One region of the Rhizobium fabae genome, then DNA from elsewhere that is predicted to be linked to it. Evidence: predicted binding sites of a transcription regulator. Region 1 holds the regulator's gene; each other region holds the start of a gene.

Region 1 (7,329 bases):
TATGCGCTCTACATCGTGCGCAAATACCGGGAGCAGTACGAATGACGGATATTGTTTCTCCCGCCGGCGTCACCGTTTCCAAAGCGCCTGCGCGCCGCGATATCGGCATCAAGCGCCGTTACGCCGCCGAACGCCGGTTCCAGGCCTATGGCATCGCCGCCATCACCTTCGGTCTGGTCTTCCTCTTCATCCTGCTGTGGACGGTGATCGGCAAAGGCTACACCGCCTTCCAGCAGACCGCGATCACTCTGCCGATCGAGTTTGTTGAGAAGACGATCGACCCGGACAACAAGCGCGCCACCGACCCTTCGGTTCTGGTCGCCGCCAACTATCCGGTTCTCCTGCGTGACTCGATCGTCAAGCAGCTGAACATCAATGCTTCGAGCCGTCCCGATGTGCGCGATGCGACCGCCATGCTCTCCAAGGGTGCGCCGATCCAGCTGCGCGACATGGTCGTTGCCGATCCTTCGATCATCGGCAAGACGGTCAACGTCACGGTGCTCGCCGACGCCAATGTCGACAGTGCCAACAAGGGCCAGATCGACCTTTCGGTCGATGAGAAGAACCGCAAGGTCAACGACAAGCAGGTTGCCTGGATGAACGAGCTGAAGGCGAGCGGCGCTCTCCACAAGCAGTTCAACACCGGCCTCTTCGTCAACGGCAATTCCAGCCGTCCGGAGGCCGCGGGCCTCGGCGTCGCCCTGATCGGCTCGCTCTACCTGATGCTGATCGTGCTCGTGCTTGCCCTGCCGATCGGCGTCGCCGCCTCGATCTATCTCGAGGAGTTCGCGCCGAAGAACAAGCTGACGGACCTGATCGAGGTCAACATCAACAACCTCGCCGCTGTTCCCTCTATCGTTTACGGTCTGCTCGGTCTTTCCGTCTTCATCAACTTCGTCGGCCTGCCGCGCTCGGCTTCGCTGGTCGGCGGTCTGGTGCTGACGCTGATGACCCTGCCGACGATCATCATCGCGACACGCGCCGCCCTCCGCGCTGTGCCGCCGTCGATCCGCGCTGCAGCGCTCGGCCTCGGCGCCTCGAAGATGCAGATGGTGTTCCACCATGTTCTGCCGCTCGCCATGCCCGGTATCCTCACCGGCACGATCATCGGCCTGGCGCACGCGCTCGGCGAGACCGCGCCGCTGCTCCTCATCGGTATGGTCGCCTTCGTCGCCAATGCACCCGCGACGCCGCTCGAACCCTCGACGGCCCTGCCCGTGCAGGTCTATATGTGGGCAAACGAGGCCGAACGTGCCTTCGTGGAGCGTACTTCGGGTGCCATCATCGTCCTGCTCCTGTTCCTGATCGTCATGAACATGGGCGCCATCCTCTTGCGTCGTCGCTTCGAGCGCCGCTGGTAAACGGAGTTAAACATCATGAACATGTTGACGGAAGCAGCAGTTGAAAAGGCGCTGGATCAGAAGATGAGCAACGTCCCGTATAAGATGATCGGACAGGATGTCTCGGTTTACTACGGCGAGAAGCGCGCGCTTTTCGATGTGAACCTGAACATCCGCGAAAACACCGTAACCGCGCTGATCGGCCCCTCGGGCTGTGGCAAGTCGACCTTCCTGCGGAGCCTCAACCGCATGAACGATACGATCGACGGCTGCCGCGTCACCGGCAAGATCACGCTCGACACCGACGATATCTATGATCCCGATATCGACGTCGTCGAACTTCGCGCCCGCGTCGGCATGGTCTTCCAGAAGCCGAACCCGTTCCCGAAGACGATCTATGAAAACGTCTCCTACGGCCCGCGCATCCACGGCCTTGCCAAGTCGAAGGCCGATCTCGACCAGATCGTCGAGACCAGCCTGCAGCGTGCCGGCCTCTGGAACGAAGTCAAGGACCGCGTGCACGAATCCGGCACCGGCCTCTCCGGCGGTCAGCAGCAGCGCCTCTGCATTGCCCGCGCCGTCGCTGTCAGCCCCGAAGTCATCCTGATGGACGAGCCCTGCTCGGCGCTCGACCCGATCGCCACCGCCAAGGTTGAGGAACTGATCCACGAACTGCGCGAGAACTACACGATCGTCATCGTCACCCACTCCATGCAGCAGGCCGCGCGTGTCTCGCAGCGCACCGCCATGTTCCACCTCGGCAACCTCGTCGAGGAGAACGACACCGACAAGATGTTCACCAATCCCGACGATCCGCGCACCCAGGACTACATCATGGGTCGCTTCGGCTGATTTTGGCGACAGCAAGCCTTCCCGTTATTCGAGGATAAAGCCCCATGGCATCGACACATATTTTTTCTGCCTATGATGATGATCTGAAGTTCCTGTCCAGGCGGATTTCCGAGATGGGCGGCCTGGCCGAGCAGATGGTCAGCGAATCCGTCCGGGCGCTGGTCAACGGCGATACCGCGCTGGCGCAGAAGGTCATCTCCGACGATGTGATCCTCGATCACGCCGAACGCGAAATCGGCGACAAGGCGATCGTCACCATCGCCCGCCGTCAGCCGATGGCCTCGGACCTGCGTGAAATCATGGGTTCGATCCGGATCGCCGCCGATCTCGAACGTGTCGGCGATCTCGGCAAGAACACCGCCAAGCGCGTCATCGCCGTGCAGAGCACCGGCGTTCCCCGCAAGCTCGCCCGCGGTCTCGAGCATCTCTCCGAACTGGCGCTCGTCCAGCTCAAGGAAGTGCTCGATGTCTACACCAATCGCTCCGCCGACAAGGCGAACGCGATCCGCGAACGCGACAACGAGATCGACGCGATGTACACCTCGCTGTTCCGCGAACTCCTGACCTACATGATGGAAGATCCGCGCAACATTACGAGCTGCACGCATCTCCTCTTCTGTGCCAAAAACATCGAGCGCATTGGCGACCACGCCACCAACATCGCCGAGACGATCTTCTACATGGCGACAGGTGCGCAGCCGGAAGGCGATCGTCCAAAGGACGACAGCGCCAACACCGTTGGCGCTGTGACGGAATAACGGTTCCGGACCTGCCGATTGCGTGCGCGCCCATCCGGGCGCGCAAAGAGGTCGCAGCCACTTTCTGATTTTGCGCAAGATCCCGTGCTTAAATCACCCCCGGTTTAAGGATCGTGCGCGAGGAGACCAACACGCATGATCCCGAGAGTTGCAGTTGTTGAAGACGAGGAAGCCCTCAGCGTGCTTCTTCGCTACAATCTCGAAGCAGAAGGCTTCGAGGTCGATACCATCCTTCGTGGCGACGAGGCCGAAATCAGGCTTCAGGAGCGCACGCCCGATCTTCTCATCCTCGATTGGATGCTGCCCGGCGTCTCCGGCATCGAGCTCTGCCGGCGCCTGCGCATGCGGCCGGAAACCGAGCGCCTGCCGATCATCATGCTGACGGCGCGCGGCGAAGAGAGCGAGCGCGTGCGCGGGCTTTCGACGGGTGCCGACGATTACGTCGTCAAGCCCTTCTCGACGCCCGAGCTCGTCGCCCGCGTCAAGGCGATGCTGCGCCGCGCCCGTCCGGAAGTTCTGTCCACGGTGCTGAAATGCGGCGATATCGAACTCGACCGCGAAACCCATCGCGTCCATCGCAAGAGCCGCGAAGTCCGCCTCGGCCCCACGGAATTCCGCCTGCTGGAATTCCTGATGTCGTCGCCGGGCCGGGTTTTCTCCCGCTCGCAGCTTCTGGACGGCGTCTGGGGTCACGATATCTACGTCGACGAGCGCACCGTTGATGTCCATGTCGGCCGCTTGCGCAAGGCGCTGAACTTTTCCAACATGCAGGACGTCATCCGCACCGTCCGCGGCGCCGGTTATTCGATGGAAGCCTGACGGCTTCCATTCCAATCGCATAAAAAAACGGGCCGCTTGGCCCGTTTCTCATGTGACAATGTTCGCTCGCTTAGCTGATGCGCGCGGCCGCCCTGCGGCGCTCATTGACCGGCTGGTAGGCCAGCTTCTGGTGATAGCCGCAATAGGGCGAATTGTCCGGGGATTCGCAGCCGCAGAAGTGGAAGTCGTCCTTCAGCGGATCGCCGACCGGCCACTTGCAGGTGCGTTCGGTGAGTTCCGTCAGGCCGAGGCGGCGGGAAATCGGCACGACCACGTTGCCGGCCGGCACGTATTCCATTTCCTCGATCGTTTCGATCTCGATCTCTTCCTTCAGCATCGTTGCGCCCTGCTGGCGGGTAACGGTGCGGGTAGCGATGCGCGAGGCATAGTTCGGTGCGCGCGGCGCCGATGTCGCGCGCTTGGGCGTTCGCGCCGTGGTGGCCGTGCCGCCGGCCTTGGCGCGGCCGGGAAGGCTGAGCCTGTGCACCTTGCCGATGACCGCGTTTCTGCTGACCCCGCCGAGCTGCGCAGCGATCTGGCTGGCGCTCAGTCCTTCGGCCCAAAGCTTCTTGAGTTTCTCGACCCGCTCGTCTGTCCAGTTCATGCCCTGTCTCCACCTTTTGCGTTGGTGATGGCAGAATCCCTCACCGTTGTCCCGGAAGTCTCCGAAACAAGAAACGCCTGATCAATTTTGGTGACTAGTTCCGCCGCATGCAGTCTAGTAATTGAACTTTAACCTAGTGTGAGGCTGACTCCGTGACAAGAGTCGCATGAATCCGGATGAATCGAATTCGGAGTTTTCCCCAACTTGCTGCCCCTGCGTGTCATTTCTGCAATAATGCCTGTTGAAGGTCGAAAATGCCGCTGTACAAGCTTGCTGCATACGCTAAGGGCGCAGTTTTGTTGACATTGCAGCGCGAAAAGGAAATAGTGCCACTCGCCGCCGCAAGGCGGCATTTTTGATTTTTCGGACCTGGTTTCCTTAGCCGGAGTCCAGCGCCTTGATAACATTGACGGGAGATCGCGCTATGGCTGAAGCCGCGCCGCTTTATGACACCTATTCTCGTGCCCCGCTGCGGTTCGAGCGAGGCGAGGGCGTGTGGCTGATCACCGAAAGCGGCGAGCGATATCTCGATTTCGGCGCCGGCGTTGCCGTCACCTCAGTCGGCCATAGCAACCCGCATGTGGTCAATGCGCTGAAGGAGCAGGCCGACAAGGTCTGGCACCTCTCGAACATTTATGAAATTCCCGGCCAGGAGCGCCTGGCAAAGCGCCTGACGGATGCTACCTTCGCAGACAAGGTGTTCTTTACCAACTCGGGCGCGGAAGCGCTGGAATGCGCGATCAAGACGGCGCGTCGCTACCAGTATTCCAAGGGCCATCCCGAGCGTTTCCATATCATCACCTTTGAAGGCGCCTTCCACGGGCGGACGCTGGCGACGATCGCTGCCGGCGGCCAGGAAAAATATCTCGAAGGCTTCGGCCCCAAGGCGCCGGGCTTCGACCAGGTGCCGTTCGGCGACATCGAAGCTGTCCGCGCCGCGGTCACCGATGCCACGGCCGCAATTCTCATCGAGCCGGTGCAGGGCGAGGGCGGCGTCCGTCCCGCCACCACCGAATTCATGAAGGCGCTTCGCCAAATCTGTGACGAGAAGGGCCTGCTGCTGATCCTCGACGAGGTTCAGACCGGCGTTGGCCGTACCGGCAAGCTCTTCGCCCATGAATGGTCGGGTATCACCCCCGATATCATGGCTGTCGCCAAGGGCATCGGCGGCGGTTTCCCGCTCGGCGCCTGCCTTGCCACCGCCGAGGCCGCCTCCGGCATGAAGGCCGGCACGCATGGTTCGACTTATGGCGGCAATCCGCTCGCCATGGCCGTCGGCAGTGCCGTGCTCGACATCATCCTCGCCGAAGGCTTCCTCCAGCAGGTGTGTGACGTCGCGCTGGTCTTCCGCCAGGGTCTCGCCTCGTTGAAGGATCGTTATCCCGACGTGATCGAGGATATCAGAGGCGAGGGGCTTCTGCTCGGCATCAAGGCTGCTATTCCTTCCGCCGAACTGCTGCAGGCGATCCGCGCCGCCCATCTGCTCGGCGTGCCCGCCGGGGATAACGTCATCCGCCTTCTCCCCCCGCTCGTCGTCACCGCCGAGGAGGCCCGCGAGGGCCTCGTCCGCATCGAGCGCGCCGCCGAGAGCATTCGCGCCTCCAAGGTCAAGAAGACGGCTTGAACGGATTGCCGCCTACGGGCGCACGACAGGTAAGAACACGATATGGCTCCTAAACATTTCCTCGACCTTTCGGCGGTCACATCAGCCGATCTCAGAACCATCATGAACGATGCGCTCGCCCGCAAGCAGGCCTTCAAGGCCGGCACGGGCGACAAGCCGCTCGCCGGCAAGATGCTGGCGATGATCTTCGAGAAGCCGTCGACGCGCACCCGCGTTTCCTTCGATGTCGGCATGCGCCAGCTCGGCGGCGAAACGCTGTTCCTCTCCGGCACCGAGATGCAGCTCGGCCGCGCCGAGACGATCGGCGACACCGCCAAGGTGCTCTCGCGCTATGTCGATGCGATCATGATCCGCACGACCGAGCATTCGCGGCTGCTGGAGCTTGCCGAGCATGCGACCGTACCTGTGATCAATGCGCTGACGGATGACACCCATCCCTGCCAGATCATGGCCGATATCATGACCTTCGAGGAGCATCGCGGCCCGATCAAGGGCAAGACCATCGCCTGGACCGGCGACGGCAACAACGTGCTGCATTCGCTGGTCGAGGGCGCTGCCCGCTTCGGCTATCGCATGAACATGGCGGTGCCTCTTGGTTCCGAGCCCAAGGATCACTATCTGAACTGGGCCCGCAATGAGGGCGCCGAAATCATGCTCTGCCATGATGCCGACCGTGCGGTCGCCGGCGTCGATTGCGTGGTGACCGATACCTGGGTCTCCATGAATCAGGAACATCGGGCCCGGGGTCACAATGTCTTCCAGCCTTATCAGGTCAATGCGGCCTTGATGGCGAAGGCCGGCAATGATGCATTGTTCATGCATTGCCTGCCCGCTCATCGCGGTGAGGAAGTGACGGATGAAGTGATCGACGGCCCGCAATCCGTGGTCTTCGATGAAGCGGAAAACCGTCTTCATGCGCAGAAGTCGATTCTTGCTTGGTGCCTGGGCGCGATCTGAACCATAATCTGGTGTCGCCGAGTCAAAAACTCGCGACCGCGCGAGCGGCGGGCACGCTGGCCCATCGCTCTGAAAACTAGGAGTGAAAGCCATGGCAGAAGCTGCAGCCGCCCTCGGCCAGTTCGATTTCGCCGGCGATGATCATGTCGTCCCCTTTCAGGTGGAGGGTCTGGATGTGCGCGGCCGCGCCGTCCAACTCGGCCCGATGCTCGATGCGATCCTCGAGCGCCATCATTATCCCGCGCCCGTTGCCCGGCTGCTTGCCGAAGTCGTCGTGCTGACGGTGCTGCTTGGCACCTCGTTGAAGTTCGACGGCAAGTTTACGGTGCAGACAAAGGGCGATGGTCCGGTCGATCTTCTCGTTGCCGATTTCTC
Region 2 (7,329 bases), on a different contig from region 1:
TCGATCAGCGTGATATCGGCATTTCCGGGATTGTCGGAGCGCTCGAACCACTCGACAGGGCGGTGCAGGAAGTTCATTTCCACCGCCCGGTTGGTGACGCCATGGCCGACGATTGCGACATTATGGTCGCTACTTTCGGCATCGCGCATGACGGTCTGCAGGAACAGGCGCACCCGCTGCGCCACATCCGCCCGGCTTTCGCCATCCGGCGGCCGGGCGTAGAATTTGCCGCTGTTGCTGCGCAGCCGCGCCCATTTTTCGAATTCCTCGGGGAATTTCTGTTTCTGCTCGGCATGGTCGTAGATTTCAGTGAAGAGACCGAAATCCTGCTCGCGCAGAAGATAATCCTCCCTGACATCGCCAACGAAGTTTTCGGGCAGGGCTTCGAGCAGCGCATCCTTGCTCTGGCGCGTGCGCAGAAACGGCGAGTACCAGATGTGCAGCTTCTGGAAGCCCGAGCTCGGCAATGCCTTCAGATAGGAGGCGATCACGCCGCCGGCCTCGGCCGCCTGGCGATAGCCCCACTGCGTCAGCGGCACGTTGTGATCGCCGAATTGGCGATAGGCCCGTTCGTTGATGTTGCCGAGGGATTCGCCGTGGCGAACGAGGAAGAGACGCATCAGCCGTCCCGCTTTGTCGGATATGGAATCGCTGTCATCATGAACGCGCTTGACCCACAGGGCAACATTGCCGGCAGGATGGAAAGGGTCGAAGCGCTTGGTCTCCGCTCGCCCGACCGTCCTGATGGTCTTTTGCGTCGAGTGAGAGCGAGACGTTCCGGGTTCTCGCTCTCCTTTGCGTGACCTTCCTAGATATCAGCGGCCTTGAAAGATCTTGATGAGCTTTGGTGTGAACCGGTGCGCCTTGATATCGAGGAAATCTTGATAGTTGGCGCGACCGGAGGTTATGGCCGCCAGATACCGCTGACAGGCAACCCTCGGAGCGTCCTTGTCGGAGACGTTCGTCACAATTCCGGCGACACGACGCTCATTCGCATCGAAACCCTTTGAGCAGTCCTTAATGACTTCATTTCTCGCTCTCGCGCTGCCCTGCAGCAGCGTGACGGTCGCATCGTAGTCCTGCTGCGTCGGTACGCAGCCTGCAAGCAGTGCAATAGACATCAGTATCGTCGCGGTGCGGGCGCGCATCATCAATTCCCCCGGTTAAGCCTCAATCGGCACTTGCTGTTAATTTGATTCTCGCTATGCGGGAAAGATCCTGAGCCTGTCAACATGATCGGATCGTTGGTCGTTGATGTTGCGAGCTTCACGGCCGACCGGGTCCGGCCGGGATTATCTCTGCGGAATGGACAGGTTTGCAGGGCTTTTCCCCAGCTTGTCATCTTCCTGAAACACGAGTCTGGTTTTGGAAGGCTAGATGAAAGATGGGACATGAGCCGTAGCTCGTGACAGACATGATGGAACCCAGACATTTCCGCACGCTCTTCATTTCCGATGTCCATCTCGGCTCGAAGGCCGCGAAGGCAGACTTCCTGCTGGACTTCCTGCGCTACCACGAAGCCGATACGATCGTGCTCGTCGGCGACATCATCGACGGCTGGCGCCTGAAGCGCAGCTGGTACTGGCCGCAGGTTTGCAACGACGTCGTCCAGAAGCTGTTGCGCAAGGCGCGCAAGGGCACACGCGTCGTCTATATCCCCGGCAATCATGACGAATTCCTGCGCGATTTTCCGGGCATGCATTTCGGCGGTATCGAAGTCGTCGAGCGCATGATGCATGACGGCGCCGACGGCAAGAAATACCTGATCTTGCACGGCGACGAATTCGACGTCGTCGTCCGCAACGCCCGCCTGCTCGCCTATCTCGGCGACTGGGCCTACGATACGGCGATCCGCATCAACATTCTGCTGGCGGCCGTGCGCCGCCGTCTCGGCATGCCCTACTGGTCGTTCTCGGCCTGGGCCAAGCTGCAGGTCAAGCATGCCGTCAACTTCATCGGCGAGTTCGAGCGCGTCGTGACTGAAGAGGCCCGCAAGAGCGGCGCCGACGGTGTGATTTGCGGCCATATCCACCATGCCGTCATCCAGGATATGGACGGCATTCGCTACATCAACACTGGCGACTGGGTGGAAAGCTGCACTGCGGTGGCCGAACATGAGGACGGCACGTTCGAACTGATCACCTGGCGCGCGCTCGCCAGTGCGGTGCCGGCGCTTGCCGCCATCGAGATGCATGACGAGGGCGAACTGGCTCCGCAGGCCGCTTGATTTTGGCGCCGGCGCGTTCGCGGCGGCACTCCAGCAATTTAGCCGTTACCGTCAGGTGACAGGCCCTATTTATTTTCTAAAACGTTTCAGGACGGCTATATCTCGCAATAGTCGCCCTCGGGGTGGTGTGTTAGGACAGCGGCCAGTTTCCTTCAGGTCCAGCCATGATTCCCGCTCAACATTCCCCGGGTGAGGGAGCGCCGCCGCGCTTCCGGTTGCTTAGCGCGCTTTCCTATTGCGCGCCGCTGCTCGTCAACGGCATCGTCCTGCCGTTCTTCCCCGTCTGGCTCGCTACCCACAGCTTCAGCGATCATGAGATCGGCATCATCCTTGCCATACCGATGGTGGTGCGCGTGTTGGTGGCGCCTGTCGTCGCCATGATCGCCGACCGCCTGAAGGAGCGCGCCGACGTGCTGCTCTGGTCGGGCGGACTGTCGCTGCTGACAGCGATCGCGCTCTACTGGACGACGAGTTTCTGGCCGGTGGCGATCGTCTTCGCGCTTCAGGGCGCCACCTTCGCGCCCTACCTGCCCGTCGTCGAATCGATCGTCATTTCGGGTGTGCGCCGCTGGGGGCTCGATTACGGCTCGATGCGCGTCTGGGGCTCGATCGCCTTCATCGTCTCGACCCTCGTCGGCGGCCAGCTGATCAGCCGATGGGGCGGCAGCATGGTGCTTGCCGTCATGGTGTTCGGCTTTAGCATGACCGTCGTCATGGCGATCTTCTGTCCACGCATCGGGCCGACGCGGCGGCACGGCCAGCCGATCGATCTTCCCGCTGCCACCGGCAGCGGTTTGCGCGAGCCGCATTTGCTGCTGCTCCTGATCGGTGTCGCGATCCAGCAGTCGAGCCATGCCGTGCTCAACGCTTTTTCCTCGATCTATTGGCATCAGCTCGGCTTTTCCGGCACTGAGGTCGGCCTGCTGTGGAGCGCCGGCGTCGCGTCGGAGGTGACGGTGTTCTTCCTGTCGAAGCGGCTCAACCGGCGCTTCGACGCCTGGACGCTGATTCGCTTCGGCTGCGCCGTCAGCGTCTGCCGCTGGATCCTGTTTCCCATGAATACGGGCTTTGCCGGGTTCTTCCTGCTGCAATGCTTCCACGGCTTCACCTATGCCTTCGTGCATACGGGCGTGCAGCGGCGGATCGTGGCGACGGTGCAGGAGACGAAGGAATCCTCGGCGCAGGGCGCCTATTTCTTCTATGTCGGCATGGCGATGGGGCTGATGACCATCGCGTCGGGTTATCTCTACGCCTGGCTCGGCGTCGTCAGCTATTATGTCATGGCGCTGATTGCGCTTTCCGGCCTCGGCCTCGTCATCTCAGCTTACTATCTTCAGCCCCAGAGGCTGCTTTCAGGCGGAAAAACCAGGGAAGCGGCGTAGCGCAGACCGGGCTCGCGGTCGCGGGCCAGCAGCAGAGGACCGTCGAGATCGACGAAATCGGCACTCTGGGCGAGCAGCACGGCCGGCGCCATGGCGAGCGAGGTGCCGACCATGCAGCCGATCATGATGCCGAAGCCGAGCCGCTCGGCTTCGGCTTTCATCGCCAATGCCTCCGTCAACCCGCCCGTCTTGTCGAGCTTGATATTGATCGCGTCGTAGCGGTCGGCAAGGCTTGCGAGATCGCCGGTGTGGTGGACGCTCTCGTCGGCGCAGACGAGGAGCGGGCGGCGGATTTCGGCAAGCAGGGCATCGCGGCCGGCCGGCAGCGGCTGCTCGACAAGGGCGACGCCCGCTTGCGCCGCGATATTCAGGTGGCGTTCCAGCACCGCCTCCGGCCAACCCTCATTGGCGTCGAGGATGATTGCGGCATCGGGCGCGGCGGCGCGGACGGCGCGGATGCGGCTTTCATCGTCACCGGTTCCAACCTTGACCTTGAGGAGCGCACGGCCTGCATGTTCGCGCGCCTGCGCGGCCATCACCTCCGGCTCGCCGAGCGAGATGGTGTAGGCTGTCGTGAGCGGCTTCGGAGCATCGAGGCCGAGGCGGGTGGCGACAGTTTGGCCCGTCTGTTTGGCTTCGAGATCCCAGAGCGCGCAATCGACGGCGTTGCGGGCCGCACCCGGCGGCATCGCCGACAGGAGATCGCGGCGCGAGATGTCGGCCTCTATTAGCGGGCGCGCCGCCTCGATCTGGGCGAAAACGCTCTCCATGGTCTCGCCGTAGCGGCGGTAGGGCACGCATTCGCCAAGCCCCTGTGCCCCGTTTTCGGCGAGCATGCAGGTGATGACCTCAGCTTCGGTCTTTGCCCCGCGCGAGATGGTGAAGGTCCCGGCAATCGGAAAGGAATTCATCTGGATATCGAGGGTGCGCGGCATTATTGCTATCCTGCGAGCATGGAAATTGGACGTTGCTTCTGTATATTGACGCGCCGGACGAACGATCGTTTTCGCGATTCGGCAATGTCACCGTAAGCCTTGAGAGACACAAGTATCTTGAACGCCGAGAATCGCAACGCCGCCTCGCTTGACGTGGACGACCATGCCGATGGTTCGGGGCAGCATGTGCGTCTTCGCGGCAACTGGCGTAGCGCCTACGTGCATTTCGTGCTGCGCGATTTGGAAAAGCTGCTGCACCAGAAGGCCGGCGACCTGACGGTCGACCTCTCCGATATATCAGATATCGACACCGCCGGCATCTGGCTCCTGTGCCGGTTGAAAAAGGAAGAGGAGGCGGCCGGGCGCACGGTTCGTTTCGTCGGCACCAATCCGCATATCGACGAAATGCTGGTGATGTTTTCCGAGGAACCTGCCAAAGCCGAGCCGGAGCAGAAGGAAAAGGTCTCGCTTGTCGCGCGCATTTTCGCGCCTGTGGGCAAGATGACCTACGACGTCTGGGATAATTTCGCCGCCGCCATGTATATCCTGGGTTCGGCGGTGCGCGGCGCGCAGATGAAGTTTGGCCGCGGCAGCGGTGTTTCGCCGGCTTCGATCGTCAACCAGATCGACCGCATGGGCGTTCGCGCCGTTCCGATCATCCTGCTGATGTCGTTTCTGATCGGGGCGATCATCGCCCAGCAGGGCGCCTTCCAGCTACGGTATTTCGGCGCTGAGGTTTTCGTCGTCGATCTCGTCGGCATCCTGCAATTGCGCGAAATCGGTGTGCTTCTGACCTCGATCATGATTGCCGGCCGGTCCGGCAGCGCGATCACGGCCGAAATCGGCTCGATGAAGATGCGCGAGGAGATCGACGCGCTGAAAGTGATGGGGCTGAACCCGATCGGCGTACTGATCTTCCCGCGGCTGGTGGCGCTGACGATCGCGCTGCCGCTTCTGACGGTGCTGGCGAATTTCGCATCGCTTGCGGGGGCTGCCGGCGTGGCTTGGGGGTATTCCGGCATCACCTTCGCCAACTTCCTGTCCCGGCTGCACGAGGCGGTGACGCTGTCGACGGTCCTGTCGGGCATGATCAAGGCGCCGTTCATGGCGCTCGTCATCGGCATCGTCGCGGCCGTCGAGGGGTTGAAGGTCGGCGGTAGCGCGGAGTCGCTCGGTCAGCACGTGACGGCCGCGGTGGTGAAGGCGATTTTCGTCGTCATCCTGATGGACGGGCTTTTTGCGATGTTCTATGCAGCGATCGACTTCTAGCATGGCGGGCGGCGTGAACGAGCAACCGATCGAAAGCGAAGGACAGGGCAGGGATGTCGTGCTTTCGGCGCGCGACGTCACGGTCGCCTTTGGCCCGAAGGTGGTGCTCGACAATCTGAACCTTGATATCTATCGCGGCGAGATCCTTGGATTCGTCGGCGCTTCGGGCACCGGCAAATCGGTGCTGATGCGCACGGTGCTGCGGCTGCTGCCGCGCCGCTCCGGCACGATCAAGATCCTCGGCCAGGATTTCGACGAACTCGACGAACCGCAGCGCAATGCGCTCGATATGCGGCTCGGCGTGCTGTTCCAGCAGGGGGCGCTGTTCTCTTCGCTGACGGTGAAGGAAAATATCCAGGTGCCGATGCGCGAATATCTCGACCTGCCGCGCTCGCTGATGGACGAACTGGCGCATCTGAAGATCCGCATGGTGGGGTTGGCGGCTGACGCTGCCGACAAATACCCTTCCGAACTGTCAGGCGGCATGATCAAGCGCGCAGCCCTTGCCCGCGCGCTGGCGCTCGATCCGGAACTGGTTTTCCTGGACGAGCCGACCTCGGGTCTCGATCCCATCGGTGCGGCCGAATTCGACGAACTGATCGCCAACCTGCGCGATAGTCTGGGACTGACCGTGTATATGGTGACGCACGACCTCGACAGCCTGTTTTCGGTCTGCGACCGTATTGCCGTGCTCGGAAAGAAGCGGGTAATGGTGGAAGGCACGATTGACGACATGCTGGCCTATGACGATTCGTGGGTGCAGGCCTACTTCAAAGGCAAGCGGGCGCGGTCGATCGTACCGCGGAACGATGGCGCGCAGCACAGCAGCAGCGGGAAGTGACCGGATAAGATGGAAACCAAAGCCAATTATACGATTGTCGGTTTTTTCACGGTGCTGGTGATCGCGGCGGCCTTCGGCTTCGTCTACTGGATGGCCGAATATGGCCGCGGCGGACCGATGACGGAGCTGATCGTGCGCATTCCGGGTTCCGCCAACGGCCTCAGCGTCGGCTCGCCGGTGCGCTTCAACGGCATCCAGGTGGGCTCGGTGCAGACGCTGTCGATCGATGCCGATGATCCGCAATATTCGCTGGCTTTCACCCAGGTGCGCACCGATGCGCCGATCTACCCTTCGACGAAGGCCGCCCTTGAAATCCAAGGCTTGACGGGCGCCGCCTATATCGAACTGTCAGGCGGGCGCAAGGGCGAGGAAAGTATCCTCCAGCATGCGATCGACAACGGCAAACGCGCCGTCATCGTCGCCGACCAGTCGAGCGTCACCAACCTGCTGGCGACCGCCGATAAGATCCTCGACCGCGCCAACGATGCGGTCGGCGATCTTCAGGGCTTCATCCAGGATTCGCGCGGGCCGCTGACCGAGACCTTCAAGAATGCCGAGACCTTCTCGGATGCGCTTGCCAAGAATTCCGACAATATCGACTCTTTCCTGCAGAGCGTCGGCGAGCTCTCCAATACGGTGAAGGCAGTCTCCGGCCGTGTCGACTCGACGCTTCAA
Region 3 (7,329 bases), on a different contig from region 1:
TGGTGAAGCGCGGCTTTGCCCGCGATGATCTCTTCGTCGCCGTCCACGAGCAGTTCATGACCGAGACGGCAGACATGGCCGATATCGTTATTCCCGCCACCATGTTCGTTGAGCATGACGACATCTACCGCGCTGGCGGCCAGAACCACATCCTGCTTGGTCCAAAGCTCGTCGAGCCGCCGCCGACCGTGCGCACCAATCTCTTCGTCATCGAAGAACTGGCAAAACGTCTCGGTGTCGCCGATCGCCCTGGCTTCGGCTTCACGGCGCGCGAGATGGTCGACCGCCTGCTGGCGGCAAGCGACCTGCCGGACTATGACCATTTCCTCGAGCATAAATGGTTCGATCGGCAGCCGGCCTTCGAGGAGGCGCATTTTCTGAACGGCTTCGCCCATCCCGACGGCAAGTTCCATTTCCGGCCGGACTGGGTGAACGATCCCGCGCCGAACAAGCCCCCGGCTTCGGTCGGCACGCTCGGCCCCTATGCCGAGCTGCCGGCTTTTCCTGATCAGGTCGATGTCATCGAGGTCACCGATCCCGAGCATCCTTTCCGTCTCGCCACGTCCCCCGCCCGCAACTTCCTGAATTCGAGCTTTTCCGAGACCAAGACCTCTCGTCAGAAAGAGGGTCGCCCCGAGGTGATGATCAACCCGGCGGACGCCGAAGCCAACGGCATCGCCCATGGCGATCTCGTCCGCATCGGCAACGGCCGCGGCGATCTGCGCATCCATGCCCGTGTCACCAATGAGGTCAAACCCGGCGTTCTGATTGCCGAGGGTCTCTGGCCGAACAAGGCGCATGTCGACGGCGAGGGCATCAACGTGCTGACCGGCGCCGACCCGGTCGCGCCCTACGGCGGAGCGGCCGTGCACGACAACAAGGTCTGGCTTCGCAGGGACGCAGCATGATGCAGCCGAAATCACGGGTGAAGATCGTCAGCGAGCAAACGCTGTCGAACGGGTGGACGCGGTTAAGCAGCTATTTGCTCGACTACATCGACCGCAAGGGGGCGACCCAGCGGCTAAAGCGCGAAGTCTATCACCGCACGCCCGCCGCCTGCATCCTGCTCTATGATCCCAAGCGCGATCTCGTCGTTCTCGTCCGCCAGTTCCGTCTGGCCGTTCATCTCAACGGCGATCCCGCCTGGATGATCGAGGTACCGGCCGGCCTTCTCGATGACGACCATCCCGAGGCGGCGATCCGCCGCGAGGCCATGGAGGAGACCGGTTATCGCCTGCGCGAGGCACGCTTTCTCTTCAAAGCCTATTCCACCCCGGGCGCCATCACCGAAGTCGTCCATTACTTCGCGGCCCTGATCGATACCGCCGACCGCGTCGCGGAAGGCGGCGGCCTGGACGAGGAACACGAGGATATCGAGGTCCTCGAAATCCCGCTCGACGAGGCCGCCCGGATGATCGAAACCGGCGAAATCTTCGACGCCAAGACGATTATGCTGCTGCAATGGGCGCTGCTGAACAAGAGCAAACTTCGATAGTGGGTGAGGCGATCGAGACCTAATTCGCCAAGTTGCCTCCAGGGCGGATCGACATGATCCGCGACCGGCTTAGTTTTCTCCGCGAACTCGCATCATCTGCCGGAAGGCGCGCCGCTTTAGTGCAGGTATTGCGTTGATGGTGCGCATGACGCCACGCGTCGCAGCGAGTTGCACTCTGCCGACAATCGGCCGATGGGCCAGATCGCCGGCATCCATCTGCTTTTTCGATTCTTGGACTGCTTCGGTACTGTAGCGAAGCATCTCGACTTCGTACGCCTGTATGGCTTCGACGAGCGGCTTTCGACCCTGGTCCGCTGCGACCAGCATGCGTCCAAGGAGAGCGGCATCGCGAAGCGCCGTATTGGCACCCGCGCCTCGTCCAGGTGTCATCGTATGGACTGCGTCGCCGAGCAGAGTGACATTCGAACTCGTCCAGGGCGTCAGCGGGACGGAGGTCCTCATCTTGACATCGTGGATCGTCGAGGGCGCCGTCATGCGGATGAGTGCGCGCAAGTGCGGGTGCCAGCCCCGGGTGATCTCCAAGCCAAGCTCTCGCAATTGTTCGCCGCTCAGGCCGGCCGGGTCCCGCGGGAAATTCTGCCGGGCGCCCCATAGGCCCCAGCCGATGCTGTCCTCGTCGAGTGCTTCGACGAAATCCGGCCAACGAGCGGCAAAACCCGGGTCGCTTCTCGTAACGGCGAACTCGAGCGAGTGAATGATTGCGCCGAAGCCCATCGGCGCCATAATCAGCGACATGCCTTTGAACATTTTGTCCGACAGCAGAGCTTTCGTCTCGACCGTCATAGGAACTTTGCCCCCGAGCGACATGATCCCCGTGTCTTCCAGACGCGCTTCCGGCAGGCGTTGCTTGCGTACAGCCGAACGCGTGCCGTCAGCTCCCACCAGGACATCACCTGTCGCGAAGCTTCCATCCTGAAAGCAAGCGGTGACCGATCCGTCGGCGAAGTTTGTGTAAGTTTCAAGCGTCTTCCCGAAGAAGACGTCGTCTTCAAGTCCTCTGAGCAGAACCCGCCTCAGCGTCTTTCGAATGACGTTCTTTTCACCATCGAGAGCGTTCGGGCTCGCATCATCGATGTCGAAACTCAGCACTTCGCCCAGCTGTTCGGTGAGCATGTTGAAATAGCGCGGCGACCTGGCGCAGGTGGCGACATAGAGATCGTAGAGTTCGCCGGGGATACAGGCTTTCAGCGCTCGGCTTCCCGCCGGGCTGATGCCGACGCGATAACCACCGGTGTCGGCGTTCGGCGCGAGGTCGCGCTCATACACCGCTATGCAAACGCCAGCCTGCTTCAGCAGATGAGCGAGCGCCAAACCGCCAGTCCCGGCGCCGATAATCAAAACCTTCATGGTCGTTAGTCCTGGTCAAATTTGGGATCGATGGAGAACTTCGCGGCAATCTGCTTCAGCCACTCTTCCGTCCAGGTGATGCGCTGGGCGCGCAGGTCCCCGACAACACTGTTGACCCAGGACAATTCGGCTGCGTGAAGCGCCCGGAGATATTCCATCTCCAGAAGGAAGAGCCTTGGAACGGCCTGCGCTTCCTGGAGGGCATTGTCGATGCGGCAAAGCTCCGACTCGATGGCTTTTGCTCTGAGCTCAAGCTGGCTCGCCACATCATCAGGCGTAAGCAGAGGAAGAAACGATATGGCTGCGGGGAATTCCGGATATTCCCGCGTTAAGGTCGACAATATCGCCCGCATCCAGTCCAGCGCGATGTCGCGGCCCTTCTCGGTTATCTCGTACACCGTGCGCTCTGGACGCTTGTCATCCCGGACTGTTTTCTGCGGAGTGATCAAACCCTCGCGTTCGAGCCGCTGGATTGTTTGATAAAGGCTCGCCCTCTGCGTGACATTGATCACTTCGTCCTTGCCGCGCTCCTTGATGAGGCGCTGCATGCGATAAGGATGCAGCGGCTCTTCCGTCAGCATTGCAAGGACAGCGAGCGCGATTGGAGATCGTTTGATTGATGTCATAGTCATATAATTACTAGTTAGATTATAACTAGTCAATATTGCAGTCCGAGATCGCTGGTTCCGCTGGGAGGTACGGGCTGGATCGATGACAATGAATCCGCCGCCGGTGCGTCGGACCATTTCCCAAACGCAGGTTCCGCACTAAGGTAATAGGACTCAAAATTTCATACGACTGTCACGAAGCGGTTCTATCCGCTGCGGCTTGTTAATCATCGGATACGGTCAGGAGAAAGCCCATGTGGCTCAGCAATTTCACCCTCGTTCTCCCGGACGAGGTGGTGAGGGAAGGTTCCGTGCGTGTTGAAGATGGCGCCATCGCCGAGATGAGGCCGGAGCCGGTCGCCGGTGCCGCCATCGATGGCGGTGGGCGGCTGCTGATGCCGGGATTCGTCGACCTGCATGGCGACATGATCGAGCGCGAGATCGCACCCCGACCGAATGCGCATATGCCGATCGATTTCGGTATTCACGAGCTCGACAAGAAGCTTGCTGCCGCCGGTGTCACGACGGCGTTCGCCGCCGTCTCCTTTGCGACCGAAAGCGTCTATGGCCACGTCCGCTCGCTGGAGACGACGTCAGCCGTGATCGAGGGCATCAACCGCCTGCGCGACAATCTGCTGATCGACCACCGCGTCCATGCCCGCTATGAAATCACCAATGTCGGCGCCGCACCCGCGCTCGAGCGCCTGCTCAATGCCGACCAGATCGACATGGTCTCCCTGACCGACCACACGCCTGGCCAGGGCCAGTACAACAACCTGCAGAGCTACATCCTCAGCATTTCCGAGCGCCGCGCCATCTCCGAGGAAATGGCGGCGGAGATCGTCGCCAAGCGCATCGCCATGCGCAACAACCCCGAAATCGAGGCCAAGCTGAAGGAGATCGTCGCGTTGTCGCTGAAGCACGATCTGTCGCTTGCCTCGCATGACGACGACAGTGTCGAAAAAGTCGCCGAAATGCACGATCTCGGCGTCACCATCAGCGAGTTTCCGGTCACCGCACCTGCGGCGGAAGAGGCGCGCCGCCGCGGCCTCTGGACGCTGATGGGCGCGCCGAACGCGCTGCGTGGCCAGTCGATGTCGGGCAATCTGAGCGCGCTCGACGCGGCAAGGGCCGGACTGCTCAGCGTCATCGCCGCCGATTATCATCCGGCCGCCTTCGTGCCCGGCATCTTCAAGCTTGCTGACATGGTGGAGGGCGGTCTGCCGGTCGCCGTTGCCATGGCGACCGGCAATGCGGCCCGTTCCGCCGGCCTCCTGGACCGCGGCGAGATCGCCATCGGCCAGCGAGCTGACCTGGTGGCGGTCGAACCCGGCGATGTCCACCGGATCCGCGCCACCTTCCGCGCCGGGCGCTTCGTCTATAGCGACGGCACGCTGCATCCGCTGCGGGCGCTGGCGGCCTAAGCGCGGTCGCCGATCAGCGAAATCAGTTGGGCCTTGGGCGCAACGGTTGAAGCCTCGGCGCCGACGGCCTTGCCGCTTTCCATCGCCACCCGACCTTCGGCAAAGAGCCGCAGCGCTTGCGGATAGATCTGGTGCTCGACGGTGAGCACGCGGGCAGCCAGGCTATCGGCTGTGTCGCCGGAAAGAATTGGTACAGCCGCCTGGCCGATCGTCGGCCCCTCATCCATGCCTTCGGTGACGAAATGCACCGTGCAGCCGGCGATCCGCATGCCGGCGTCGATGGCGCGCTGATGGGTGCGCAGGCCCGGAAACAGCGGCAGCAGGGAAGGGTGGATGTTGAGCATCCGGCCTTCGTAACGCTGGATGAAGGTTGCTGTCAGCAGCCGCATGTAGCCCGCGAGGCAAAGGATGTCAGGGGAAAGCGTGTCGAGCGCCGAAAAGATCGCCGCCTCATGCGCTTCCTTGCTGGCATAGTCCTTGCGCGGGAAGGCGAAGGTGGCGATGCCTTCGGCATTAGCCTTGGCAAGTCCGCCTGCATCGGCCTTGTCGGAAATCACGCCGACGATCTCGGCCGGATAATCGGCTGCCTTCGCCGCCGCAACCAGCGCCATCATGTTGGAGCCGCCACCCGAAATGAAGACGACGACGCGTTTGCGCGGCGTGCTCATATGGCAAGCATACCCTTGTAAACCGTGCCGGCAGCGCCTTCGTCGCGGGCAATCATGCGGCCGAGCGCGACGACCGTCTCGCCCTCGGCTTCGAGAGCCGTCGATACCGCGGCGACATTCTCTTCAGCGACGACGACGATCATGCCGATGCCGCAGTTGAAGGTGCGCAGCATTTCCTTGGCTTCAACACCGCCCGTCTTGGCGAGCCACGAGAAGACCGGCGGCACTTTGACGGCCGCAAGATCGATCTCCGCAGCCAGATGCTTCGGCAGCACGCGCGGAATATTCTCCGGGAAGCCGCCGCCGGTGATATGGGCAAGTGCCTTTAGCGCTCCCGTCTCGCGGATCGCCTTCAGGAGCGGCTTCACATAGATGCGGGTCGGCTCCAGCAGCGCTTCGCCGAGCCTCTTGCCTTCGGCAAATGGCGCCGGCGCATCCCAGCCGAGGCCGGAGAGCGAAACGATCTTGCGCACCAGCGAGAATCCGTTGGAATGGACGCCGGAGGAGGCGAGGCCGAGGATCACGTCACCCTCGGCGATGTCGCCTGATGGCAGGAGCTTGCCGCGTTCGGCAGCGCCCACGGCAAAACCGGCCAGATCATAATCGCCGGAAGAATACATGCCCGGCATTTCGGCCGTTTCGCCGCCGATCAGCGCACAGCCCGCCTCGCGGCAGCCGGCGGCGATGCCGCCGACGATTGCCGCACCCTGGTCGGGATCGAGCTTGCCGGTCGCGAAATAATCGAGAAAGAACAGCGGCTCGGCGCCCTGCACGACGAGATCGTTGACACACATGGCGACGAGGTCGATGCCGACGGTGTCGTGGTAGTCCGCGTCGATCGCAATCTTCAGCTTGGTGCCGACGCCGTCATTGGCGGCAACCAGAACCGGATCGGTAAAGCCCGCGGCCTTGAGGTCGAAGAGCCCTCCGAAGCCGCCGATCTCGCCATCGGCGCCAGGGCGGCGCGTCGAGCGCACCGCCGGCTTGATCTTCTCGACGAGGAGGTTGCCGGCATCGATGTCGACGCCCGCATCGCTGTAGGTCAGGCCGTTTTTCCCAGACTGGCTCATGCTGGTCTCCGATGGCTATTTTCGTGCGGCTAACATGCCGCGTCATCTGCCGGTCGCAATTGCATGACAGGGGCGTTTATGCAAGCGCTGCATGGGAAAAGCCCCCAATTTCCCGCGTCTTCCCGTAGCCTTTTCGGGATTTGGCGCAACAGGGTTGACCATCTTTGCGCCTGCATCCTATGTGCTGAATGGCCGCGTCGGATCGGATGCGGCATTCAGCGGCGGCGAGCGATCAGCGGGGAAGCGATGCCACAGCATGTCAGCGGCAACAGTCTCAAGCGCCAGATCTTCTTCTGGCTGGCCGTGCTCGTCTTTTTCATCGCCTTTCTTTATGTCTTCAGTTCGATACTTTTGCCTTTCATCGCCGGCATGGCGATCGCCTATTTCCTGGATCCGGTGGCCGATCGGCTGGAGCGCCTTGGCCTCAGCCGCATGATGGCGACGGTCGGCATCCTCATTGCCTTCGTTATCGTCTTCGCCTTGGCGCTGATGATCCTCATTCCGGTGCTCGTCAGCCAGTTCAACGATTTCGCCCAGCGTCTGCCGGGTTATATCAGTCAGTTGCAGCAGTTCATCACCCAGTCGCAGAATTCGCTGCTGCCGGACTGGATCAAGAACCAGATGGGTACGATCAAGGACAATCTCTCCGGTATCCTGTCGGAGGGCATGGGCTTCTTGACCGGCCTCTTCGCGCAG
Region 4 (7,329 bases), on a different contig from region 1:
GCGACGATCGTCACGAAGAGCAGGAGAACGAGCGCCATCGTCTTGGCGCCGAAACCGCGCGAGATCGAAAGCTTCAGTTCCTCGCCGATGCCGCCGCCGCCGACGGCGCCGATGATGGTTGAGGCGCGCACGTTGATCTCCAGGCGCAGCAGCGCATAGGAGGTGAAATTCGGCAGCACCTGCGGCAGTGCGGCGAAGCGCACGCGCTCCCACCAGTTGGCGCCGACGGCCTTCATGCCTTCATGCGGCTTCATGTCGATATTCTCGGCCACCTCGTAGAAGAGTTTGCCGAGCGCGCCGATCGTGTGCAGGGTAATAGCGATGATGGCGGCGACCGGTCCGATCGACAGGATCGCCGAGAACAGTCCGGCGATGACGATTTCGGGGAAGGCGCGCAAAAATTCCATCAGGCGCTTGGTGAAGACGCGCAGCGGCCAGGAACTCGTCAGGTTGCGCGCGGCAAAGAAGCTCAAGGGAAGGGCAAAGACGAAGGCGATGATCGTCGAGATCAGCGCCACGTTGATCGTCACGATCATCAGCTCGAAATATTCGGGAATGTAGAAGGCGCCCCAGACATAGACGCGGCCCTTGTCGAAATTAAATTCCTCGCCGCCCTTGTCGTTCACGCTCGCTATGTCGAACAGCGCGCGCCAGACGTCGTTCCAATCCTTGGGGATGAGCCAGCTGAGGAAATCGAAGAGATGCGGCAGGCGGTCGAAGAAATGGCCGGCATTGCTTTCGTCGGCGAAGCGGACGGAGCTCACAAAAGCCGCAATGAGGATAACCAGGCCAAGCACGGTGTAGAAGCGGCGCTTGGCGACCATCCGATCCCAGGCGGAGCCGATCTCCTCAGTGCTCTGCATGTGCGGCTGTGTATCGGCAATAGTCATGGACGCCCCGACCGGTCAAAGATAAAGGGCGGCCGTTTCCGGCCGCCCCGCATTCAAAAGGCCGATCAGCCGCCGATGGCAGCTTTACGGACTTCAACGACAGTGTTGTAGAAGTCGTGCTTGACCGGCGAGTAGCCCTTGAAATCGCCGCCTTCGATAGCTGCGAAGCACTTGTGATCCTTCTCCGGCAGAGCCGTGAAGAAGGCTGCAAGCTTCGTCTGCCACTCTTCGCCGAGAGCGTTGCGAACGACGAGCGGGCCGTTCGGGATCAGCGGCGAACGCCATACTTCAACCAGCTTGTTCGGGTCGACGGCGCCCTTGTCGACTTCCTTGCGGAAGGTACCGGAGGTATAGCCGTCCTTGAAATTGCCGATGCCCGAGCTATCGTCGACGGCAACGTCGACCTTGCCGTCATAGGCGGCGAGAAGGTTGTTCTCGTGGCCGCCGTTGAACTGCGTCGAAGCGAAGAACTTGTCGTTCGGCATGCCCGTATCCTTCGGGATCTGCGTCAGCGGAACGAGGTAGCCCGAGGTCGAGTCCGGATCGGCGTAGCCGAGCTTCTTGCCCTTGGCGTCCAGGATGGTCTTGATGCCGGAGGACTTCAGAGCGAGGCCGATCGAGTGGTAGCCCGTCGAGCCGTCCTTCTGCTGCGTCGTCAGGATCGGCGTGACAGCCTTCGGATCCTTGATGTAGACAGCTGCGTAGCCGGAAGCGCCGAGTTCGGCGAAGTCGAGCGTGCCGCCGAGCAGGCCCTGGATAACGCCGTCATAATCGGCGGCCGGGAAGAGCGAAACCTTCTCGAAGCCAAATTCCTGCTTCAGGTGGTCGGCAAGGCAGGCATAGTTGCGCAGGCGGTCGGTTTCGTTTTCGCCGCCGAGGATGCCGATGCGGAATTCCTTGAGGTCTGCAGCATTGGCGGCGCCGGCGAGCGCGAAGAGCGCCGTTGCCGCAAAGAGTGCTTTCTTCAACATGAGTTCTCTCCTATTGACCGGTATCCCCGGCCTTCCGTTACGAAGAAGTGTGCCCTTGACGCGGGCGCTCGATCGCGGCCGCCTCGCTCAGAGACCGGCTAGCGCCAGCGGTTGGGCGCCGGCGGTTTGATTGTCTGCACGTTCGGGAGCGATATTGATTGACGTCGAGGTCATCGTTTCGTCGATGCCGGCGCCGTCCTTGTCTGTCCCGTAGATTTCCTTCACCGCTTCGGCCGTCAGCTCCGAGGGCTTGCCGTCGAAGACGACGCGGCCTCCGGCCATGCCGACGATGCGCTCACAATAATTGCGGGCGGTATCGAGCGTGTGGAGGTTGGTGATGACGGTGATGCCCTCGCGCTCGTTGATATCGCGCAGCGCATCCATGACGATCTTCGCGTTCAGCGGGTCAAGCGAGGCGATCGGTTCGTCGGCGAGCACCATTTTCGGGTTCTGCATCAGCGCGCGGGCGATCGCTACGCGCTGCTGCTGGCCGCCGGACAGCGTGCCGGCCGGCTGCAGCGCCGTCTGCTCGATGCCGAGGCGTTCGAGCGCCGCGATGGCATGCACGCGCTCCTCGCGGGTGAAGATGTTAAGCAGGCTCAGGAGCGTTGAGCGGTGATTGAGGCGGCCGAGCATGACATTGGTGAGAACGTCGAGGCGCGGTACCAGGTTGAACTGCTGGAAGATCATCGCGCAATCGCGCTGCCAGTTGCGCAGCGCCCGGCCGCGAAGCCCGGAGACCTCGACGCCGGCGAAATGAATGGAGCCGGAGCTCGGCTCCTGAAGGCGGTTGATCATGCGCAGCAGCGTCGACTTGCCGGCGCCGGAGCGGCCGATGATGCCGACCATCTGGCCCTGAGGAATGTCGAGCGTGACGGAATCGACGGCGAGCTTTTTTCCGAAACGACGGGTGACATTCTTCAGCTCGAACATCATGCTTTTTCCTTGCGATCCAGGCCTTGATCAGCATCGCATTAGTCCCGCTTGATGAAGCTCGCGTGTCATATTTGTGTAAGTCTTGTCACAATTCTCCGCCCCTATATCGGGGGTTTAGCCACCGTAGCGGGACAGGAAATCTTCCGCGCTCAGGTTGCGGAAATCGGCTAGCGCCAGGCGCAGCCGCTCGTGCTCCCAGTCCCACCAGGCAAGCCTGTCCATCCGTTCGCCGATCTCTTTCGGAAAGCGCTCGCGGATGAGTTTGGCCGGCACGCCGCCGACGATCGTGTAGGGCGCAACGTCCTTGGACACGACGGCGCCGGCCCCGATCACCGCGCCGTTGCCGACGCTGACGCCGGGCAGGATGGTCGCCCCATGGCCGATCCAGACGTCGTTGCCGATCGTCACGCGGTTGGAGCGCCGCCATTCGAAGAATTCGGTCTCCATGTCGCCGTCCGGCCAGTAATCGGCGGCGCGATAGGTGAAATGATGCAGCGTCGCGCGCCAGGTCGGATGGTTGGTGGCGTTGATGCGCACCGCGGCGGCGATGTTGACGAACTTGCCGATCGTCGCGCACCAGACCGAGCCGTCCTGCATGATGTAGGAATAATCGCCGAACGTGGCCTCGCTGATGCGGCAGCGTTCGGAGACCTCCGTATAGCGTCCGAAGGTGGAATCGCTGACGGATGCCGTCTCGTGGACATAGGGCTCAATGCCCAGCTTGCGGCTCATGCGGCGATCTTTCTCGGCGAGAACTGCTGGACGTCGAGGATGCGGTCGGCGACGGCTTCACGCACCTCCTCATCGTGGAAGATGCCGAGAAGTGCGACACCCGCCTGCTTCTTTTCCGCGATCATGCCGACGACGACGGTACGATTCCTCGCATCGAGCGAGGCAGTGGGTTCATCGAGCAGCAGGATCGTGTGATCGGTGATGAAGCCGCGGGCGATGTTGACGCGCTGTTGCTCGCCGCCTGAGAAGGTGGCGGGCGGAAGCTGCCAGAGCGCCTCCGGCAGGTTCAGTTTGGCGAGCAGGGCGCCCGCCTTTTCTCGTGCCACGGCGGTCTCCTCGCCGCGCGCGACCAGCGGCTCGGCAACCACGTCGATCGCCGCCACGCGCGGCACCGTGCGCAGGAACTGGCTGACATAGCCGAGCGTATCGCGACGGACGTTGAGCACGGTGCGCGGATCGGCAGAGGCGAGATCGACGATGCGCCCATCATGGCGGATGAGGATTTGGCCGGTGTCGACGGCGTAATTGCCGTAGATCATCTTGAGCAGTGAGCTCTTGCCGATGCCCGAGGGGCCGCCGAGCACGACGCATTCGGCCGATGCGACCGAGAAGGCGACATCGGAGACGACCGGCAGCTTGATGCCGTCGCGCAGGTGCATGGTGAAGCTCTTCGAGACTTCGGAAACGACGAGGGGCGTTGCCATGATTTCTTCTTTCTAGGTTTCGGACCTACAGCGCCGCGCGTCTGAAAAGACGCGCAAAGGACGCTGTAACACTTTGAATTGCTCAGACCTGCAGGATCGAGGAGACGAGCAGCTGCGTGTAGGGTTCGTGCGGATCGTCGAGCACGCGGTCGGTGAGCCCGTGTTCGATGACGTAGCCGTCCTTCATCACCATCATGCGGTGCGAGAGCAGGCGGGCGACGGCAAGATCGTGGGTGACGATGATGGCCGAAAGACCGAGATCGTTGACGAGGCCGCGCACGAGATCGAGCAGGCGCGCCTGCACCGAAACGTCGAGGCCGCCTGTGGGTTCATCCATGAAGACGAGGCGAGGGCCGGTGACGAGGTTGCGGGCGATCTGCAGGCGCTGGCGCATGCCGCCGGAAAAGGCGCGCGGCTGGTCGTCGATGCGGCCGGCGTCGATCTCGACGCGTTCGAGCCAGTCGATCGCCGAGGCGCGGATCTTGCCGTAGTGCCGGTCGCCGATCGCCATCAGCCTTTCGCCGACATTGGCGCCGGCCGAAACAGCCATCCGCAGGCCGTCGGCCGGGTTCTGGTGCACGAAGCCCCAGTCCGTGCGCATCAGGAAGCGCCGCTCGGCCTCGTTCATGCGGTAGAGGTCGCGGTAGCTGCCATCGCGCATGTGATATTCGACGCTGCCGGTGCTCGGCAGCAGCCGGGTCGAGAGGCAGTTGAGCAGCGTCGTCTTGCCGGAGCCGGATTCGCCGACGATGGCCAGCACTTCGCCGGGCCAGAGCTCGAAGGAGACGTCGCGGCAGCCGATGCGGTTGCCGTAGAATTTCGAAACGTCATGGACTTTGAGAAGTGGGATATCGCTCATTCTGCAGCCTCCCGGGCCAGCATTTCGCCGGCATGCCCGTGCGCGCGGCGGTCTTCGCAATGATCAGTGTCGGAGCAGACGAACATGCGCCCGCCCTTGTCGTCGAGGATCACCTCGTCGAGATAGACATCCTCCGCACCGCAAAGGGCGCAGGGCTTGTCGAAGCGCTGGATGTCGAAGGGGTAGTCCTCGAAATCCAGGCTGACGACGTCGGTATAGGGCGGAACCGCATAGATGCGCTTCTCGCGGCCGGCGCCGAAGAGCTGCAGCGCGTCCGACATGTGCATCTTCGGATTGTCGAATTTCGGCGTCGGCGACGGATCCATGACATAGCGGCCGTGGACTTTCACCGGATAAGCGTAGGTCCTGGAGATGCGGCCGTTATGGGCGATGTCCTCATAGAGCTTCACATGCATGAGGCCGTATTCCTCCAGCGCATGCATCTTGCGCGTCTCGGTCTCGCGCGGCTCGAGGAAGCGCAGCGGCTCGGGGATGGGCACCTGGTAGACCAGCACCTGGCCGGCTCCGAGCTTTTCTTCCGGAATGCGGTGGCGCGTCTGGATGATCGTTGCATCGCTGGTGTGGGTCGTCACCGCGACGTTGGCGACCTTCTGGAAGAAAGCGCGGATGGAAACGGCGTTGGTCGTGTCGTCGGCGCCTTGGTCGATGACCTTGAGCACGTCATCAGGTCCGATGATCGAGGCGGTCACCTGCACGCCGCCGGTGCCCCAGCCGTAGGGCATCGGCATTTCGCGCGAGGCGAAGGGCACCTGGTAGCCCGGAATGGCGATCGCTTTCAGGATGGCGCGGCGGATCATCCGCTTGGTCTGTTCGTCGAGATAGGCGAAGTTGTAGCTGGCGAGATCGGTCATTCGGCTGCTTCCTTCATGTCTTCGCCGCCGTTGCGGGCAGCTTCGAATTCGCGGCGCATGCGGCGGACGAGATCGAGTTCGGCCTGGAAGTCCACATAATGCGGAAGCTTCAGGTGCTCGACGAAGCCCGTCGCCTGGACGTTGTCGGAATGGGAAATGACGAATTCCTCGTCCTGTGCCGGCGCGGTGATATCCTCGCCGAGCTCCTCGGCGCGGAGCGCGCGATCAACCAGCGACATCGCCATCGCCTTGCGTTCGCTCTGGCCGAACACCAGGCCGTAGCCGCGGGTGAATTGCGGCGGCGCCTTGGCGGACCCCTTGAACTGGTTGACCATCTGGCATTCGGTGATCTGGATTACGCCGAGCGAGACGGCGAAACCGAGTTCCGGCACATCGAATTCCACCTCGACTTCGCCGATGCGGATTTCGCCGGTGAAAGGGTGGTTGCGGCCATAGCCGCGCTGGGTGGAATAACCGAGCGCCAGCAGGAAGCCCTCGTCGCCGCGGGCAAGCGCCTGCAGGCGGAGATCCCGGGTCATCGGGAATTCCATCGGCTCGCGGGTCAGGTCGCCGATCTCGTGATCTTCGGGCATGTCGCCGTCAGCCTCGATAAGGCCTTCCTCGCCGAGGATTTCGGAGACGCGCATGACGCGGCCGGTCTCGGCCGAACGCTGTGCCGGCTCCTCTACGGCCTCGTCCGAAAGCAGCGAGGGATCGAGCAAGCGGTGCGTATAGTCGAAGGTGGGCCCGAGAAGCTGGCCGCCCGGCAGATCCTTGTACGTCGCCGAGATGCGGCGTTCGATCGTCATAGCAGCCGTGTCGAGCGGCTTCGAATAGCCGAAGCGCGGCAGCGTCGTGCGATAGGCGCGCAAGAGGAAGATCGCCTCGATCATATCGCCGCGCGATTGGCGCACGGCGAGGGCTGCGAGTGTGCGGTCGAAAAGCGAGGCCTCGGCCATGACGCGGTCGACGGCGAGCGCCAGCTGCGCGACGATCTGTTCGATGCCGATCGCGGACAGCGAACGGTCGCCGCGGCGGCGGTCGGCAAGCAGGCGGTGGGCATTGGCGATGGCGGCCTCGCCACCCTTGACGGCAACATACATGAGCTCAGATCTCCGTTGCTGTGATCTTGGTGGTGCGCGGCAGGCAGAGGAAACGTTTGCCCGATGTCAGCACGATGTCGACGCCGCGCGGAAACAGCGCGCGGTTCTCGGTCCAGAGCCTGAGGAAAGTGTCCGGCAGGCCGATCGGCTCCATTTCCGTCACGCTCTGAATGCCAGGCCCCATCAGCGCCAGCCTGCGCCCGCCTTCGAGTTCGGCGAGCTCCATGACGACGGTCGTCGAGCGGTCGGGATATTCTTGCGT

What was found. Region 1 encodes PhoB, which activates phosphate uptake and scavenging genes when phosphate is short. Its sites were predicted from a motif close to TGTCATNNANCTGTCAT; they were not measured.
Region 2: a site for PhoB is predicted at 1,337-1,353, ahead of EFB14_RS03475 (UDP-2,3-diacylglucosamine diphosphatase). Genes of this name have one in related genera too.
Region 3: a site for PhoB is predicted at 3,652-3,668, ahead of EFB14_RS32015 (alpha-D-ribose 1-methylphosphonate 5-triphosphate diphosphatase). Genes of this name have one in related genera too.
Region 4: a site for PhoB is predicted at 2,861-2,877, ahead of phnC (phosphonate ABC transporter ATP-binding protein). Genes of this name have one in related genera too.

Annotation. Positions count from the first base shown of each region.
Region 1 is NZ_ML133649.1:179,638-186,966, reverse strand. Features, by position in the region: gene pstC (phosphate ABC transporter permease subunit PstC) at 1-45, shown strand, start outside; gene pstA (phosphate ABC transporter permease PstA) at 42-1,361, shown strand; gene pstB (phosphate ABC transporter ATP-binding protein PstB) at 1,377-2,192, shown strand; gene phoU (phosphate signaling complex protein PhoU) at 2,237-2,950, shown strand; gene phoB (phosphate regulon transcriptional regulator PhoB) at 3,086-3,769, shown strand; gene EFB14_RS12120 (GcrA family cell cycle regulator) at 3,840-4,373, opposite strand; gene EFB14_RS12115 (aspartate aminotransferase family protein) at 4,798-5,997, shown strand; gene argF (ornithine carbamoyltransferase) at 6,040-6,954, shown strand; gene EFB14_RS12105 (Hsp33 family molecular chaperone) at 7,046-7,329, shown strand, end outside.
Region 2 is NZ_ML133646.1:79,192-86,520, forward strand. Features, by position in the region: gene EFB14_RS03465 (histidine phosphatase family protein) at 1-620, opposite strand, end outside; gene EFB14_RS03470 (hypothetical protein) at 816-1,148, opposite strand; gene EFB14_RS03475 (UDP-2,3-diacylglucosamine diphosphatase) at 1,415-2,227, shown strand; gene EFB14_RS03480 (MFS transporter) at 2,392-3,609, shown strand; gene dgcA (N-acetyl-D-Glu racemase DgcA) at 3,561-4,544, opposite strand; gene EFB14_RS03490 (MlaE family lipid ABC transporter permease subunit) at 4,644-5,813, shown strand; gene EFB14_RS03495 (ABC transporter ATP-binding protein) at 5,815-6,654, shown strand; gene EFB14_RS03500 (MlaD family protein) at 6,664-7,329, shown strand, end outside.
Region 3 is NZ_ML133669.1:3,058-10,386, forward strand. Features, by position in the region: gene EFB14_RS31995 (molybdopterin-containing oxidoreductase family protein) at 1-908, shown strand, start outside; gene EFB14_RS32000 (NUDIX domain-containing protein) at 905-1,495, shown strand; gene EFB14_RS32005 (FAD-dependent oxidoreductase) at 1,565-2,863, opposite strand; gene EFB14_RS32010 (PadR family transcriptional regulator) at 2,869-3,489, opposite strand; gene EFB14_RS32015 (alpha-D-ribose 1-methylphosphonate 5-triphosphate diphosphatase) at 3,726-4,895, shown strand; gene purN (phosphoribosylglycinamide formyltransferase) at 4,892-5,563, opposite strand; gene purM (phosphoribosylformylglycinamidine cyclo-ligase) at 5,560-6,633, opposite strand; gene EFB14_RS32030 (AI-2E family transporter) at 6,880-7,329, shown strand, end outside.
Region 4 is NZ_ML133655.1:84,366-91,694, reverse strand. Features, by position in the region: gene phnE (phosphonate ABC transporter, permease protein PhnE) at 1-890, opposite strand, end outside; gene phnD (phosphonate ABC transporter substrate-binding protein) at 956-1,861, opposite strand; gene phnC (phosphonate ABC transporter ATP-binding protein) at 1,949-2,794, opposite strand; gene EFB14_RS22395 (DapH/DapD/GlmU-related protein) at 2,912-3,529, opposite strand; gene phnL (phosphonate C-P lyase system protein PhnL) at 3,526-4,233, opposite strand; gene phnK (phosphonate C-P lyase system protein PhnK) at 4,316-5,092, opposite strand; gene EFB14_RS22380 (alpha-D-ribose 1-methylphosphonate 5-phosphate C-P-lyase PhnJ) at 5,089-5,964, opposite strand; gene EFB14_RS22375 (carbon-phosphorus lyase complex subunit) at 5,961-7,067, opposite strand; gene phnH (phosphonate C-P lyase system protein PhnH) at 7,072-7,329, opposite strand, start outside.